One region of the Paenibacillus mucilaginosus 3016 genome, then DNA from elsewhere that is predicted to be linked to it. Evidence: riboswitches for the same ligand, from Rfam matches in the RefSeq annotation. Region 1 holds a riboswitch; the other holds the start of a gene.
The links. Region 1 has a riboswitch for cobalamin ahead of PM3016_RS31600 (ribonucleoside-diphosphate reductase subunit alpha). Riboswitches for the same ligand answer to the same signal wherever they lie in the genome.

Region 1 (7,142 bases):
GGGACTTTTCTTTTGGCGTTGAAGCCGAAACCATACGATTCTTCGTTAGAACGAACACCAGGCCGCCTGACTCCTGCCCATCCGCCCCGCAGCACCTATACGCCCGCCTGGCAGCCGGAGCCGGGTGTACATACAGCTCCTGTCTTCCCCACTGAATCCGTGATGCTCCGCCGCCCAAAGCGCTTAATCCTCGTTCTGCTTCAGCAGCGCCTCGAAGTCCGAAGGGGGCACCGGCCGGCTGAAGATGTAGCCCTGGATCTCACGGCACTTGATGTCGAGCAGGAACGAGAGCTGCGCATCGGTTTCCACGCCTTCGGCGATCACGTTGAGCTTCAGGCTGAGCGCCATCGCCATGATCGCCTGCACGATCGCCGCATCATCCGGATCCTCGGGGATATCCCGGACAAATTGCTGCGCGATCTTAAGCTTCGTGATCGGGAACTTTTTGAGATAGCTCAGCGAGGAGAAGCCCGTCCCGAAGTCGTCCATGGAGATATGCAGCCCGTGCGCTCTCAGGGTACGCAGCTTCTCGATCACCTGGTCGACGTGATACATCGCGATGCCTTCGGTGATCTCGAGCTCCAGGTACTGCGCATCGAGACCGCTCTCCTCCAGCGCGTTCAGTACGATCTGAACGAAGTTGTGCTGGTGGAACTGGATCGGCGAGATATTCACCGCCATCTTCAGCGGCGCATAGCCCGCTTCCTGCCAGGCCTTGTTCTGCCGGCACGCCTCACGCAGCACCCACTCCCCGATCGGAATAATCTGGCCCGTCTCCTCCGCCAGCGGAATGAATTCCCCCGGCGAGATGAACCCGAGACGCGGATGCTTCCAGCGGAGGAGCGCCTCCATGCCGTTCATTTTGCCCGTGAAGATATCGACCTGCGGCTGGTAGTAGAGAACGAACTCCTCGAGCTCGATCGCCTTGTTGAGCCATTCTTCCATGACCAGCTTCTGGATGACGGTATCGTTCATCTCGGCTCGGTAGAACTGGCAGCCGTTCTTCCCGTATTCCTTCGCCCGGTACATCGCCGTGTCCGCATTTTTCATCAGGGTGATGGAGTCCTCCCCGTCCTGCGGATACATCGCGATGCCGATGCTGCAGCCGACGCGCAGCTCATGGCCTTCGATCGTGAACGGCTGGCTGAGCAGCTGGAGGATCTGGTTCGCCACCTTCTCCGCGTCTTCCGGCTGCTCCGCGTCCTTGACCAGCACCGTGAACTCGTCCCCCCCCTGTCTCGACACGACGTCACTCGTCCCAAGTCCCGACTTCAGGCGGTCCGCCGCCTCTACCAGCAGCTGGTCGCCGAACGCATGTCCGAACGTATCGTTCACGTTCTTGAAGCGGTCGAGATCGATGAACATGACGGCCAGCTTCCGGCGGCTCTGGTTCGCCGAATGGATCGCCATCGTCAGCGACTGCTGGAACATCTGTCGGTTCGGCAGCCCTGTGAGAGGATCATAGTAGGCAAGATAGCTCAGCTGCCGCTCGGTGAATTCCCTCCGCCGGATATCCGACGCGATCCAGACCATGAGCGGTCCGACGAGAAGCAGGGTCAAGAGCAGATCCATGCCCGATTCGGCCCAGTAGATGTTCCCTCCGAGGCTCAGCCTCACGAGCATTTCGAGCATCTCGGCACCGAACAGGATACACAATACGGCCAAGCAGACGCTCCAGACCTTAACCTCGTACCACCGAATCGTAAAATAGAAGACCGGGGCGGTCAGCAGAATGACAATGACCGACTTGGTCACATCCAGCACATCGTTACTCTCTCCAAGCAGCTGCCCAAGAGCGAGAATAATCAGTTCGGCCCCGGACAGCGTAAACCATAATCGAATCAATGAAGCATGTTGAAATATCCAGTCCCGCCAGGCTTTCCTGGGCGGCCCTTCGCCGGTCAGGCTGTCCTTGTAGACCATGTCAATCCTCTGCTTCCTTCTTGAAAGGTGTACTTCCATTGTTATTTCGCTGTGGAGAAATGGACAATAGATTCTAGAATAGTTCACCTTATATTTCGACAGAACGCAGCGGATTTATTAGAGGCCTCCGCCCCGCCCCTCTTAGAAATTAATACACACGGATTTCGGAGTTATACACGGTCTCGGTGTCCTCGGAGTCCATGACGCGCACTTCCACTCTCCAGCGTCCCGCATACGGCAGGTAGGCCCCGCGGACCCGGTAGCTGTGGCGCTTCATATCGTAGGAATCCTCGAAGCTCGCATCGTCGAACGGCTCGACAGGCACGACGATCGGCGCGATCTCCGGCCCATCCAGAGAATGCAGTTTCAAGATGACATCCTTAGGTTTCCCCAGCTTCTCTGGAAGCCAAACCTTGACGGTAAAATCGTTGACCCCCGGCACCTTAGGCGAAATCTGCGCCGTCATGTGGATCTTCTCCCCCATCACGTGCCAGTGCAGCGGTTCATTGGCCGGCAGCGGGGTCAAATACGTGAACACCCCGACAACCCCGATCGTTGCGGTCATCAGGATGGCATCCAGCGCGAGCAGGCGGCCCGCCGTGCGGTCCCGCAGTCTGCGGTAGGAGAAGCGGATCAGCGCCCCGGTCACCATCACCGCGGCCACCAGAGCGCTTTTGACGAGCAGCAGCCGGCCCCAGGACGTCTCGAGAATATACCGGATATCCGGCAGAAAAATGAACGTGGTGAGCACGCCCGAAACCGTGAGCACCAGGAGGCTGAGCAGCGCCGCGGTCGAAAAGACCGGCAGCAGCCGCTTCGCCTGCTCCCGCTCCGTCTTCCATAGCAGGAGCAGCATGACCAGTCCGCCCGCCCAGACGGCGGCCGCCGCGAGATGCAGCCAGTCCAGCAGCAGCGTCTGCGTCTTCGGCTCGAAAGCGGCGGCGTGGCCGAGCATTCCCTTGGCCAGCCAGGCCAGAGCGGCCCAGACCAGATCGAGCGCGGTGCTGCGGTACAGCATCACGAAGCTCAGCAGCGCGAGCAGCAGACCGCCGATCCAGGCATAGCCCGCGGCCGTCTTCGTGAAGAGAGTCACCAGCCCCGCAGCCCCGCTGTCTCCGAGCAGGTCCGGCAGATGCGCCCACATGAACAGGATGTAGGCGATCAGATAGAGTTGCTGCCACTTCTCGGCCAGGCGGCGCAGCCGTGTGCGCGTCTCGTCCGGAGCCGTGCCCCCGAACCGGCGGTACCACAGCAGCCAGCCTGTGAAGACGAGCAGCGCGGCGTAATAGAGGATCCGCGAGGCGAACTGCAGCACATCCCCTGCCGAGGTGCCGCCGAAGGGCTCGTCCCCATGGCTGTGGTGCATGCCTGCGGGCATTTCCTGCGATCCGGCGTCCTCACTCAGGCTCTGACCGACCGCAAAGAGATAGGTTCCCTCCACCGGATGCCCGTCCGCCGAGATGACATGGTACGTCACGAGGTAGTTCCCCTGCCCGAGCGCAGGCAGCTCCAGGATGACGGCCGTTTGCGCCGGATTCATGACCGCCGCGGCATCCGTTACCTGCCTTTTGGCGCTGTCATAGACCCGCAGATAGAAGAGTCCGTTCTCCAGCCTTTCGTTGAAGGTGAGCGTAATGCGCTCCGGTGCGGCCCTCAGCTCGCTGCCTGCGGCAGGAACCGCCTCCACAAGCGAAGCGTGAGCCGCTGCTGGGGATGCGCCGGCGGTCACCGTCAGCAGCATGACCATCGTGAGCAGCAGAAGCGCTGCGAACCGCGACATTTTTGCGACTATATGATGAAGCCTCAATGAAGATTCCTCCCACAATTCCCAAATAGGTGGACGGACTTCTGCCGAGACCGGGAGCTCCCATACCGAAATAGAATATGAACCGGAGCCCGCCGGGCCTCATTCCGCCCGCATTCTACTGTAGCATACTCCTCCGCCGGCCACCAAGACCTGCCATGGAATCGTAACGTTTGGGGAGGCCGCCGCTGGAAAACCGTGTCGAAATAAGAGATTGACACAGCCGCCCCAGTAGGGTAAATTCATACTATTGTCTCTACGAAACAACTACATATGGTAGAATCAGGTGCTTCCTGCTACGAGATATGGTAGGAAGAGAATAGGGAAGCCGGTGCGATTCCGGCGCGGTCCCGCCACTGTAAGAAGTGCGCCTGCAGCCCGGCCCGTTCGCCGCTCCGCTGCAGTGCCGCCGTCCGTCCCCGGACGCCTTCGAAGCCAGAAGACCTGCCGGATTCTTCAGCACGACTCTCCCTACGAGAGATAGGGAGTGCTGCCTTCGAGAGACTCGAATCTTCCGTTTCGAATCCATTTGGGCGTGCATTCCTTCCCGCCTGGGAAGGCTGCATGCTTTTTTAGTTCAGTATACCGAAGGAGCTGGAATCATGATTATCGTCAAACGTGACGGCACCCAAGAAGAGCTTGTTTTCGCCAAAATGAAAAAGGTGATCGATTTCGCCTGCGAAACGTATCCGGAATGCGACCCGCTGGAGCTGGAAACCGCACTCCTCCCCCTGTTCCGCAATGGAATCACCACCAAGGAAATCCAGCGCCTGCTCATCCAGGTCGCTGTTGAGAAGACCAGCGTAGAACAGCCGAACTGGCAGTATGTCGCCGCCAAGCTGCTCGCCTACGATCTATATAAGGAAGCCCAGCTCAACCGCAAATACGGACATTTCGGCTACGGCGACCTCTACTCCCTGATTACATACCTGACGAACACCGGGCTGTACGGCAGTTATATTCTCGAGCATTACACGAAGGAAGACATCCAGGAGCTCGGCGCCTACATTAAGCCGGAGCGCGACCACCTGCTGAACTACATCGGACTCAAGACCCTCGCCGACCGCTACCTGATCCGCGGCCTCGACAAGGAAGTGCTCGAGCTGCCGCAGGAGCTCTTCATGGGCGTAGCGATGCACCTGGCGATGAAGGAAGCCGACAAGCTCTCCTGGGCCAAACAGTTCTACGACGTACTGAGCTCCCTGGAGATGACCGTAGCCACGCCGACGCTCGCGAATGCGCGTAAGCCGCTGCACCAGCTCTCCTCCTGCTTCATCGATACGGTGCCGGACAACCTCTGGGGCATCTACAACGTCGACCAGAACTTCGCGCAGGTGTCGAAGCACGGCGGCGGCATGGGCATCTATGTCGGCAAGGTCCGCTCCCGCGGCTCCAACATCCGCGGCTACAAGGGCGTAGCCGGCGGCGTCGTGCCTTGGATCAAGAATTACAACAATACCGCCGTGGCCGTCGACCAGCTCGGCGTGCGCTCCGGTGCGGTAGCCGTCTACCTTGACGTATGGCACAAGGACATCCTGGACTTCCTGAACCTCAAGACGAACAACGGGGACGACCGGATGAAGGCGCATGACATTTTCCCCGGCGTGTGCATTCCGGACCTGTTCATGAAGACCGTCGAGGAGCGCGGCACCTGGTATCTGATGGACCCGCACGAGATCCGCAAGGCCAGAGGCTACTCCATCGAAGATTCGTGGGGCGAGGAGTGGGAGAAGCGTTACTGGGAGTGCGTGAACGACGACAAGGTGTCCAAGGAAGAAATTCCGGCGATCGACATCATGAAGCGCATCCTGACGTCTTCCTTCGAGACCGGCACGCCGTTCGTCTTCTTCCGCGACACCGTCAACCGGACGAACCCGAACAAGCACAAAGGCATGATCTACTGCTCCAACCTCTGCACGGAGATCGCGCAGAACATGAGCCCGACCGAACTCATCCAGACGCAGCATGAGGACGGCATCATCACCCAGCAGGTGAAGAGCGGCGACTTCGTCGTGTGCAACCTGTCGTCGACCAACCTCGGCCGCGTCTACACCCGCGAGGACATCGAACGCGTCGTAACGACCCAGATGCGGATGATGGACAACGTCATCGACCTGAACTACTATCCGATCCCGCAGGCGGAGATCACGAACAAGAAGTACCGCGCCGTCGGCCTCGGCTCCAGCGGCTACCACCAGATGCTCGCGCAGATGAAGATCAACTGGGAGTCCGACGAGCACGTGGAGAAAGCCGACGAGATCTACGAGTGGATGAACTATTACGCCGTGAAGGCCTCCATGGAAATCGCCAAGGAAAAAGGCGCCTACCCTGCGTTCAAAGGCAGCGAGTGGCAGACCGGCGTTTACTTCGAGGACCGCGGTTACAACAGCCCTGAGTGGCTGGAGCTGAAGGAGCAGGTAGCGCAGTACGGCGTCCGCAACGGCTGGATGTTCGCGATCGCACCGACGGCCTCAACGTCCCTGATCGCCGGCTCCACCGCAGGCATTGACCCGATCTTCAACAAGTTCTTCGTCGAGGAGAAAAAGAACGCGGTCATCCCGCAGACGGCGCCGAACCTGAACGCCGAGACGATGTGGTACTACAAGGAAGCCCACCGGATCGACCAGCTGTGGAGCATCCGTGCCGCAGGCGCCCGCCAGCGCCACATCGACCAGTCGCAGTCGTTCAACCTGTACATCACGCCGGAGATGTCCGCCCGTGAATTCCTTGAACTCTACCTGGCCGCATGGAAGAACGGTCTGAAGACCGTCTACTACTGCCGCAACAAGAGTCTTGAGGTGGAAGACTGCGTCTCCTGCAGCGCGTAAGCGAATGGAGCTGCCCACGGGCGCGGGATCATTCCTGCGCCCGTACGTGTGACCTGCCCTTTTCCGGGGCAAGGTAAAAGAGGAGGCGGCCGGGGGCAGCGGCAGAAACGTAGGCGGAAATGGGACTCCTGGTGGGCGTTGGGCACAGCGGCATCGCTTTTTCCATAGATAACGGATCTCAGACGGATGCGGATATCCGACTGTTGGGTACTTCTGAGAATAGCGGAATTTTGATGCGCTATTTGCCCGCTTCGGCCCTCTTTGTTGGGAATAACGGAACTGAGATGCGCTATTCCTCTTAGATTGGAAGTAGACTAAACGGTGGACACAACTTAAGGAACGACCTTTATAATAAAGACAAACGAACAAAGGTCGAGGTGTGCCATGAGTCAGCAGCGGGAGAGTTACGACAGTGAGTTTAAGAAAAAAACAGTGGAACATATAGAGAAGGAGGGGAAGAAGCCAATTGAGATTGCCCGGGAACTTGGGATTCCGAAAAGTACCTTAAGCCGCTGGATCAAACAGTACGGGAAAAGTGCAGCTTCGGAACAATCACAAGTCTTTGTGGATTACGAACGACTAAAAAA
Region 2 (7,142 bases), 2.3 Mb from region 1:
CCGCCTTCGGTACAGTGGGGCTCAGCATGGGACTGACACCGGAGCTTACGCCGGCCGGACAGGGCGTCATCATCCTGCTGATGTTCGTCGGACGGGTCGGGCTGGTCACGCTTGCGTTTGCGCTGCAGAGCCGGCCGCCGAAGGAGCTGTACCGGTATCCGGAAGGCCGGATCATTATCGGCTGAGCTGAATTGAAAGGGATGCCCAAAAAGAAGCTGACGACCGCAGGAGTGCGGAGGTCAGCTTCTTTGGGCTGCATCGGGGGCGTAAGCCGGCTGTGGAGCGGTTCCGGTCAGAAGCCGGCCAGGAGCCGCTTGAACTCCGCGGTGCTGCGCGGGGGAGGGGCGCTGCCGCGCACGGAGGCGGGGAGCGCTTCCCACAGCTCAAGCAGGCAGGGGAGTGTGATGCCGATCGAGCGAAGGTCTTCCCTGCGGCCGAAGACCTCCTCCGCCGTGCCTTCGAGCAGGCAGCGGCCGCCGTCCATCACGAGCACCCGGTCGGCCCAGGCATAGGCGAGGTTCGTATCATGCGTCGCCATCACCACCGTCACGCCGCTCTCGTGGATCCGGTCAAGCTCACCGACCAGCCGCTGTTCCGAGGCCGGGTCCAGGTAGGCCGTCGGCTCGTCGAGCAGAAGCAGCTCGGGCTCCAGCACCAGGACCCCGGCGAGGGCGGTGCGCTTCTTCTGGCCGAGGCTCAGGTGGTGGATCGGCGTGTCGGCCAGGGCCGTGAGCCCCATGGACTCCAGGATGGCGCCGGTGCGCCGGCGGATCTCGGCTTCCGGGATGCCGGCGTTCCGCAGCCCGTACGTAATGTCCTCATACGGGGTGTTCAGGATCAGCTGATGCTCGGGATCCTGGAATACCAGGCCCGCCCGCTGCCGCCACTCCCGCAGGGCGGAGGGCTGGTAGGAGACCGGCTGTCCCTTCCACAGCAGCTGTCCGGCTGCCGGGCGGTGAATGCCGACGGCATGCAGGAGGAAGGTTGATTTGCCGGAGCCGTTGTGGCCGCAGATGGCGGTTTTGCGTCCGGCGGCAATGGACAGCGTCAGCCCGTGCAGCGCATTCTGCCGTGTGCCCGGGTAGTTGAAAGCAAGACCGCGTGCTTCCAGTAGGGGCGGGGAGACATTGCTCCGCTCACGCTCAGGCAAGATGCTCATTCAGGCGCCCCCTCCCCAGCGAAGTCCGGCCTCTGCGGTGAGGAGCAGGAGCAGCCCCGCCCATCCTTCCCGCCGGAAGCGCGGCGGCACGAATCTGCCGATCTCGGATGCCGGCAGGATGTCCCCCGTATAGCCTCGTGAGGCAAGGCCTTGGGACAGGCCTTTGTAGCGCTCCATCGTCCGGCCGAAGAGGCGGAATACCAGCGCCGCCGTGTCCTGCAGCCGTCGCCGGAAGCCGGTTTGGCCTCCTCTGGCCCGCTGGGCGGTATAGAGCTGCTGGGCCGTCTCCGTCAGCAGGAAGAGGAACCGGTAGGTGATCTGCATAAGCTCGATCACAAGCAATGGCACCCGCAGGGTTCTCAGGACGAGCAGCAGCTTCGGGAAGGGCGTCGTCAGCATCAGGAAGAACATGCAGCAGAGCCCGGCCAGCATCCGCAGGAACAGGGTGGCAGCCGTGTGGAGTCCGTTTCCTGTTACATACACCGTCCAGGAAGGCAGGGAGAGAAGGGTCCACCTGCTCTCTGCTGCGGCGCCGGCGTCAGAGGCCGCAGGCAGAGTGGCCGACGGTACGAATTCGATGAGAAGCGCCGGCAGGCTGGCGGCATAGAACACACAGGCGCTGCCGAGGAGCGTCAAGTAGAAGAGCGGCGGCACCCCGGCATGGCGGAGGGTCCAGCGGAGCATCCAGAGGATGACCAGCAGCTGGACCGGTCCATGTGCGGCGTAGGCGAGCAGGAGCAGGGCGGCGGCAAGCCCGGATTTCCACAGGGGGGAGACGTCCTCCATCCGGTTCGTGCAGGCAATCGTATCGATCTGCCGGATCATGATGCGTCCTTGCCCTCCTTGCTTTTGGTGGCCCGGCCCTTGAAGTAGCCGAAGACATAGCCGATGAACCCCGCGCCCGCCGCCGCCTGAAGGGCGAACAGCATGCTCTCCGTCTCGGCCGGGGGCTCCAGCAGAGGGGCGATCCAGGGGACGTAGGCGGGGGCGATGGTGCCGATGAGCTCTTCGGCGGCGCCGTCCGCACCGCCGAAGTCTCCCTCCACCAGGAGGAGGGGGACGGCGGACAGCAGGATGACGGCGGTCAGGATGAGCAGGTTTTTGGCCGTATTAGTCATGGGTACGGACTCCTTTCATTCGGCTCTGCAGCAGGGAGAGCTCCGAGGGGCTGTGGGCCTGCAGCCAGTTCCAGATGAGTACGGTGAGCAGTCCTTCCGTAACAGCCAGAGGAACCTGTGTCACAGCGAAGATCCCTCCGAATTTGGCCAGCGAGCCGAGGACCCCGCCGCTTTCGGCAGGGAAAGCGAGGGCCAGCTGAACGGATGTCACAATGTAGGTAGTGAGATCGGCTGCGGCTGCCGCGGCGAAGATGGAGAGCTTCGGGCGGCCCGAGACGCGGGACAGGGAGCGGTACACCGCATAGCCTGCCATAGGACCAGCGACCGCCATGGAAAAGGCGTTCGCGCCGAGGGTCGTCAGCCCGCCGTGGGCGAGGAGCAGGGCCTGAAAGAGCAGGACGATCGAGCCGAGCACGCTCATGGGCAGCGGGCCGAACATCACGGCCCCGAGGCCGGTTCCGGTAGGATGCGAGGAGCTGCCGGTCACCGACGGAATCTTGAGAGCCGACAGCACGAACGTAAAGGCGCCGGCGAGGCCGAGCAGGAGCTTGAGCTCGGGGGCCTCCCGGGTAATCCGCTGCAGGGACCGGAGCCCCAGCACGAAGAACGGAATGAACGCCGCCCACCAGAACAGCGTCCACCCGAGGGGAAGGAAGCCCTCCATGATGTGCATGGCGTATGCGGACTGCGGTGAGCCGGCCAGCAGGTATACCGTGAGTCCGAGGACAAGCAGCAGCGTGGCAGCAGGTTTGGATGATGGCATGTTCTTTTGAATTCCTCCCGTGTCAAAATAGGTATGCACAAAAAAACCAATCCCAAGGGATTGGTCACGGGTACGTCGCAATAGACGGCAACGGGCTGCCCCTGCCGCATCATGTCTCGTACACCTCTCCTCTCCGCGAAGGCATCTGGGTGCTCGGATTAGGTAGGTCTCCTGGCTCTCGGCTCATCATCTTCGCCCGTCTTCCCTGATGTCTTGCGTCATCAAGTGACATGGGTGGGCGGGACTCCCCGAATACAGTGGCGGGACCGCTCGGGAGTTGCACCCGATTCCCTGTTACCCCCGGTCTTATCCCGGGGCACCTAATCTTTTCCTCCTCAACGTAACACAAAGCGATGACTTTGTCCATGATCTGTGTTACTATTTAAACGTTTTGTGTTACGGATTACCTGATGGTGGAAGGAGGGTGGACGTTGTGAAAATCCAATGGCAATGGGCCCTGGGGGCTGTGCTGGCCGGGGCCCTGATGCTCTCCGGCTGTACGGCCGGCAAGGCTGTGGTGCCCGCCGCAGGAGAGGGCGCTGGGGCCCTCCCCAAGGAGGAGCTGGTGCTGGCGATCGGCGGTGAGCCGGAAGCGGGCTTCGACCCGACCACCGGCTGGGGACGGTACGGCTCACCGCTGTTCCAGAGCACCCTGCTGAAGCGGGATAGCGACCTTCAGATCGTGAATGATCTCGCGGAGAGCTATGAGACCGGAGGGGGCGGCCGGGTCTGGACGGTCAAGCTGCGCCGGGACGTCCGCTTCTCTGACGGAAAGCCGCTGACGGCGGCGGATGTGAAGTATACGTTCGATACGGCGGCCAAGAGCGGAGCCGCCCTGGATCTTGGCAATCTGCAGGAGACGGCCGCACCGGATGACTACACGGTCGTGTTCACCTTGAAGGAGCCCCAGTCTGCTTTCGTGGGGATGCTGGTGTCCACGGGTATTGTACCGAAGCATGCCCACGGTCCGGCGTACGGGGAGCGGCCGGTGGGATCGGGACCCTACAAGCTTGTGCAGTGGGACAAAGGACAGCAGCTGATCGCCGAGCTCAACCCTGAATACTACGGGGCCAAACCGTCGTTCAAGAAGCTGACGTTCCTCTTCCTGAACGAGGATGCGGCCTTCGCGGCGGCGAAGGCGGGCCAAGCGGACATCGTGTCGGTCCCTCCGGCGTTCAGCAAAGGGCTGCCGGCCGGCATGCGGCTGGAGGCGGTTCATTCCGTGGATAACCGGGGCATCCTGTTCCCGTTCGTGAAGTCGGGAGGCCGTACGCCTGAAGGATATCCCATCGGCAACGACGTTACGGCCGATCCGGCCATCCGGCAGGCCGTCAACAAGGCGCTTGACCGCAAGGCGCTGGTGGAAGGCATTCTGGAAGGCTACGGCACTCCGGCTTACACGCTGAATGACGGGCTTCCCTGGTTCAACAAGGAGGCGGTGGTGGCCGACGGGGACCTGCCGGGGGCCCGGAAGCTGCTCGAGGCTGCAGGCTGGCAGGACAGCGACGGAGACGGTGTGCGGGAGAAGGGCGGCCTGAAGGCGGAATTCCCCCTGCTCTACCCCTCCGGCGACGTGACCCGCCAGTCGCTTGCGATCGCGTCCGCCGACATGCTGAAGGGGCTGGGCGTCCGCATCACGGTGCATGGCAAGAGCTGGGACGATATCGAGAAGGAAATGCATGCGAGCGCGGTGCTCTTCGGCTTCGGCAGCCATGACCCGCTGGAGATGTACCATGTGTACGGCAGCCGGTTCAGCGGCGTGGACTACTACAACCCGGGCTATTACAGCAATCCCGCCGTGGATGCCTATATGAATCAGGCCCTGCGGGCGGGCAGCGAGAATGAAGCGCTGGAATACTGGCGCAAAGCCCAATGGGACGGCACGACGGGCCTTAGCGGCAGGGGGGACGCCCCGTGGGCCTGGCTGGTGAATCTCGACCACCTGTATCTGGTGAAGCAGGGGCTCGACATCGGGCGGCAGCAGATTCATCCGCACGGCCACGGCTGGCCTGTGACGGCGAACATCGAGGCTTGGCGATGGAAGCCTTAAGGGAGAGCCGGCAGCAGCCGGCGGCTCGGGCCGACCTGCCGCTTCTGCTGCTGCGGCAGGCGGCGAAGCTGGTGCTGCTCCTGCTCACCGTAAGTGTCATCTCATTCGCGCTTGTGGAGATCTCGCCGGTGGATCCGGTGCAGGCTTATATCGGCGCCGATCTGATGCGGGTGGGCAGCGAGCAGCGGGAAGCGATCGCCGCACACTGGGGGCTGGACCGCCCGCCGGCGGAGCGCTTCGCGAAGTGGCTGACCTCGCTGGCCTCCGGCGATCTCGGCGAGTCCATGATCTACCGTCAGCCGGTGGCCGAGGTGATCGCCGAGCGGTTCCGGAGCTCGGCCGCGCTGATGGGCACGGCCTGGCTGTTCTCCGGCGCTCTGGGCTTCAGCGCCGGCGTGCTGGCCGCCATGCGGCGGGGAACCTGGACGGACCGGTTCATCCGCTGGTTCTGCTATACGCTGGCGGCGACACCGGCCTTCTGGCTCGGGCTCCTGCTGCTGCTCCTCTTCGCTGTCCGGCTGGGCTGGTTCCCTGTCGGACTCAGCGTGCCTGCGGGAGTGCCGGCCTCTGAGGTGACGCTGGCCGAGCGCATTCACCATATGATTCTCCCTGCACTGACCCTGAGCATCGTAGGGATTGCGCCCATCGCCCTTCATACACGGGAGAAGCTGCTCGAGGTGCTCGGCACCGACTATATCCTCTTCGCCAGAGCGCGGGGGGACCACGGCTTCAGGCTCTTCTTCCGCCATGGGCTGCGCAATGTAGCCCTGCCGGCGGTGACGCTGCTGTTCGCCTCGTTCAGCGAATTGTTCGGCGGCGCGGTGCTGGCCGAGCAGGTCTTCTCCTATCCCGGCCTCGGGCAGGCCACGGTGGAGGCCGGGCTGCGGGGCGATGTGCCGCTGCTGCTCGGGATCGTGCTCTTCAGCACCGTGTTCGTCTTCAGCGGCAACCTGCTCGCAGAGCTGGCTTACCGCGGGATCGATCCGAGACTCCGGGAAGGGGGAGAGGGATGAATCCTGGAACACAGAATCCTGTCTCGGCGCCCATACACCGGCAGCCTAAGCGGGCTTGGCCGGGGGCCGTTACGGCGGCCGTTCTGCTCGTCCTCCTCATCCTGGGGGCCTTGCTTCTGGACGGCAGCGGGCTGGAGAGCCGGCTGGACCGGCGCAACCTGCCTCCAAGCATCGCTCATCCCTTTGGGACGGATTGGCTCGGCCGGGATATGCTGACGCGTACGCTCAAGGGGCTGCTGCTCAGCACCCAGGTGGGCTTGACGGCCGGGGCCGTCAGCGTCCTGATCGCCGCAGCGCTGGGTCTGCTGGCCGCGGCGGGCGGCCGAGCCGCGGACCGGCTCGTCACGTGGCTGGTCGATCTGTTCCTGAGCGTGCCGCATCTGGTGGCCCTGATCCTGATCGCCTTTGTCCTCGGGGGCGGTGCCAAAGGAGTCATTGTGGGGGTGGCCCTGACGCACTGGCCGTCCCTCTCCCGGGTTATCCGGGCGGAAGTGCTCTATCTGCGGTCGGCCGAATTCGTGCAGGTGTCCGCGCGCCTCGGACGCTCGAGATGGTGGATCGCGACGCGGCATATGCTGCCGCATCTCGTACCGCAGCTGCTGGTAGGGCTGCTGCTGGTCTTTCCCCATGCGGTCCTCCATGAAGCGGCGGTTACCTTCGTCGGCCTGGGCCTGTCCCCGCACGAGCCGGCGATCGGCATCATCCTGTCGGAGTCCATGCGGCATCTGTCGACGGGGATGTGGTGGCTCGCCTTGTTTCCGGGCCTCTGCCTGCTCCTGACGGTGCTGGCCTTCGGCCGGCTGGGGGAGGCCCTGCGGCAGCTTGCCGATCTGCCGGGCAGGCAGGAGTAGAGCCGGACAAGAGCGGAGCCCCAAATGGGGGCGTACACCCTTGTTTTGGGCGCTTCTCATGAAAGTGAAAAGAAGGAGAGGAAGGAAATGACGGCATTGCTCCAGGTGGAAAACTTGACCATCCGCTTCCCGGCGCCCGGCAGGGGGCTGGGCTCTCGGAAAGAGCTGACCCCCGTGCAGGGGCTGAG

Region 2: another riboswitch for cobalamin. It lies ahead of PM3016_RS05175 (energy-coupling factor ABC transporter permease); the one in region 1 lies ahead of PM3016_RS31600 (ribonucleoside-diphosphate reductase subunit alpha).

What each region holds. Positions count from the first base shown of each region.
Region 1 is NC_016935.1:7,620,690-7,627,831, forward strand. It holds gene PM3016_RS31590 (putative bifunctional diguanylate cyclase/phosphodiesterase) at 184-1,923, opposite strand; gene PM3016_RS31595 (copper resistance CopC/CopD family protein) at 2,072-3,730, opposite strand; cobalamin riboswitch at 3,995-4,193, shown strand; gene PM3016_RS31600 (ribonucleoside-diphosphate reductase subunit alpha) at 4,330-6,555, shown strand; partial or broken gene PM3016_RS39185 (IS3 family transposase) at 6,940-7,142, shown strand, end outside.
Region 2 is NC_016935.1:1,141,563-1,148,704, forward strand. It holds gene PM3016_RS05155 (TrkH family potassium uptake protein) at 1-185, shown strand, start outside; gene PM3016_RS05160 (energy-coupling factor ABC transporter ATP-binding protein) at 293-1,159, opposite strand; gene cbiQ (cobalt ECF transporter T component CbiQ) at 1,160-1,984, opposite strand; gene PM3016_RS05170 (energy-coupling factor ABC transporter substrate-binding protein) at 1,981-2,277, opposite strand; gene PM3016_RS05175 (energy-coupling factor ABC transporter permease) at 2,270-3,040, opposite strand; cobalamin riboswitch at 3,185-3,379, opposite strand; gene PM3016_RS05180 (ABC transporter substrate-binding protein) at 3,474-5,090, shown strand; gene PM3016_RS05185 (ABC transporter permease) at 5,078-6,103, shown strand; gene PM3016_RS05190 (ABC transporter permease) at 6,100-6,954, shown strand; gene PM3016_RS05195 (oligopeptide/dipeptide ABC transporter ATP-binding protein) at 7,042-7,142, shown strand, end outside.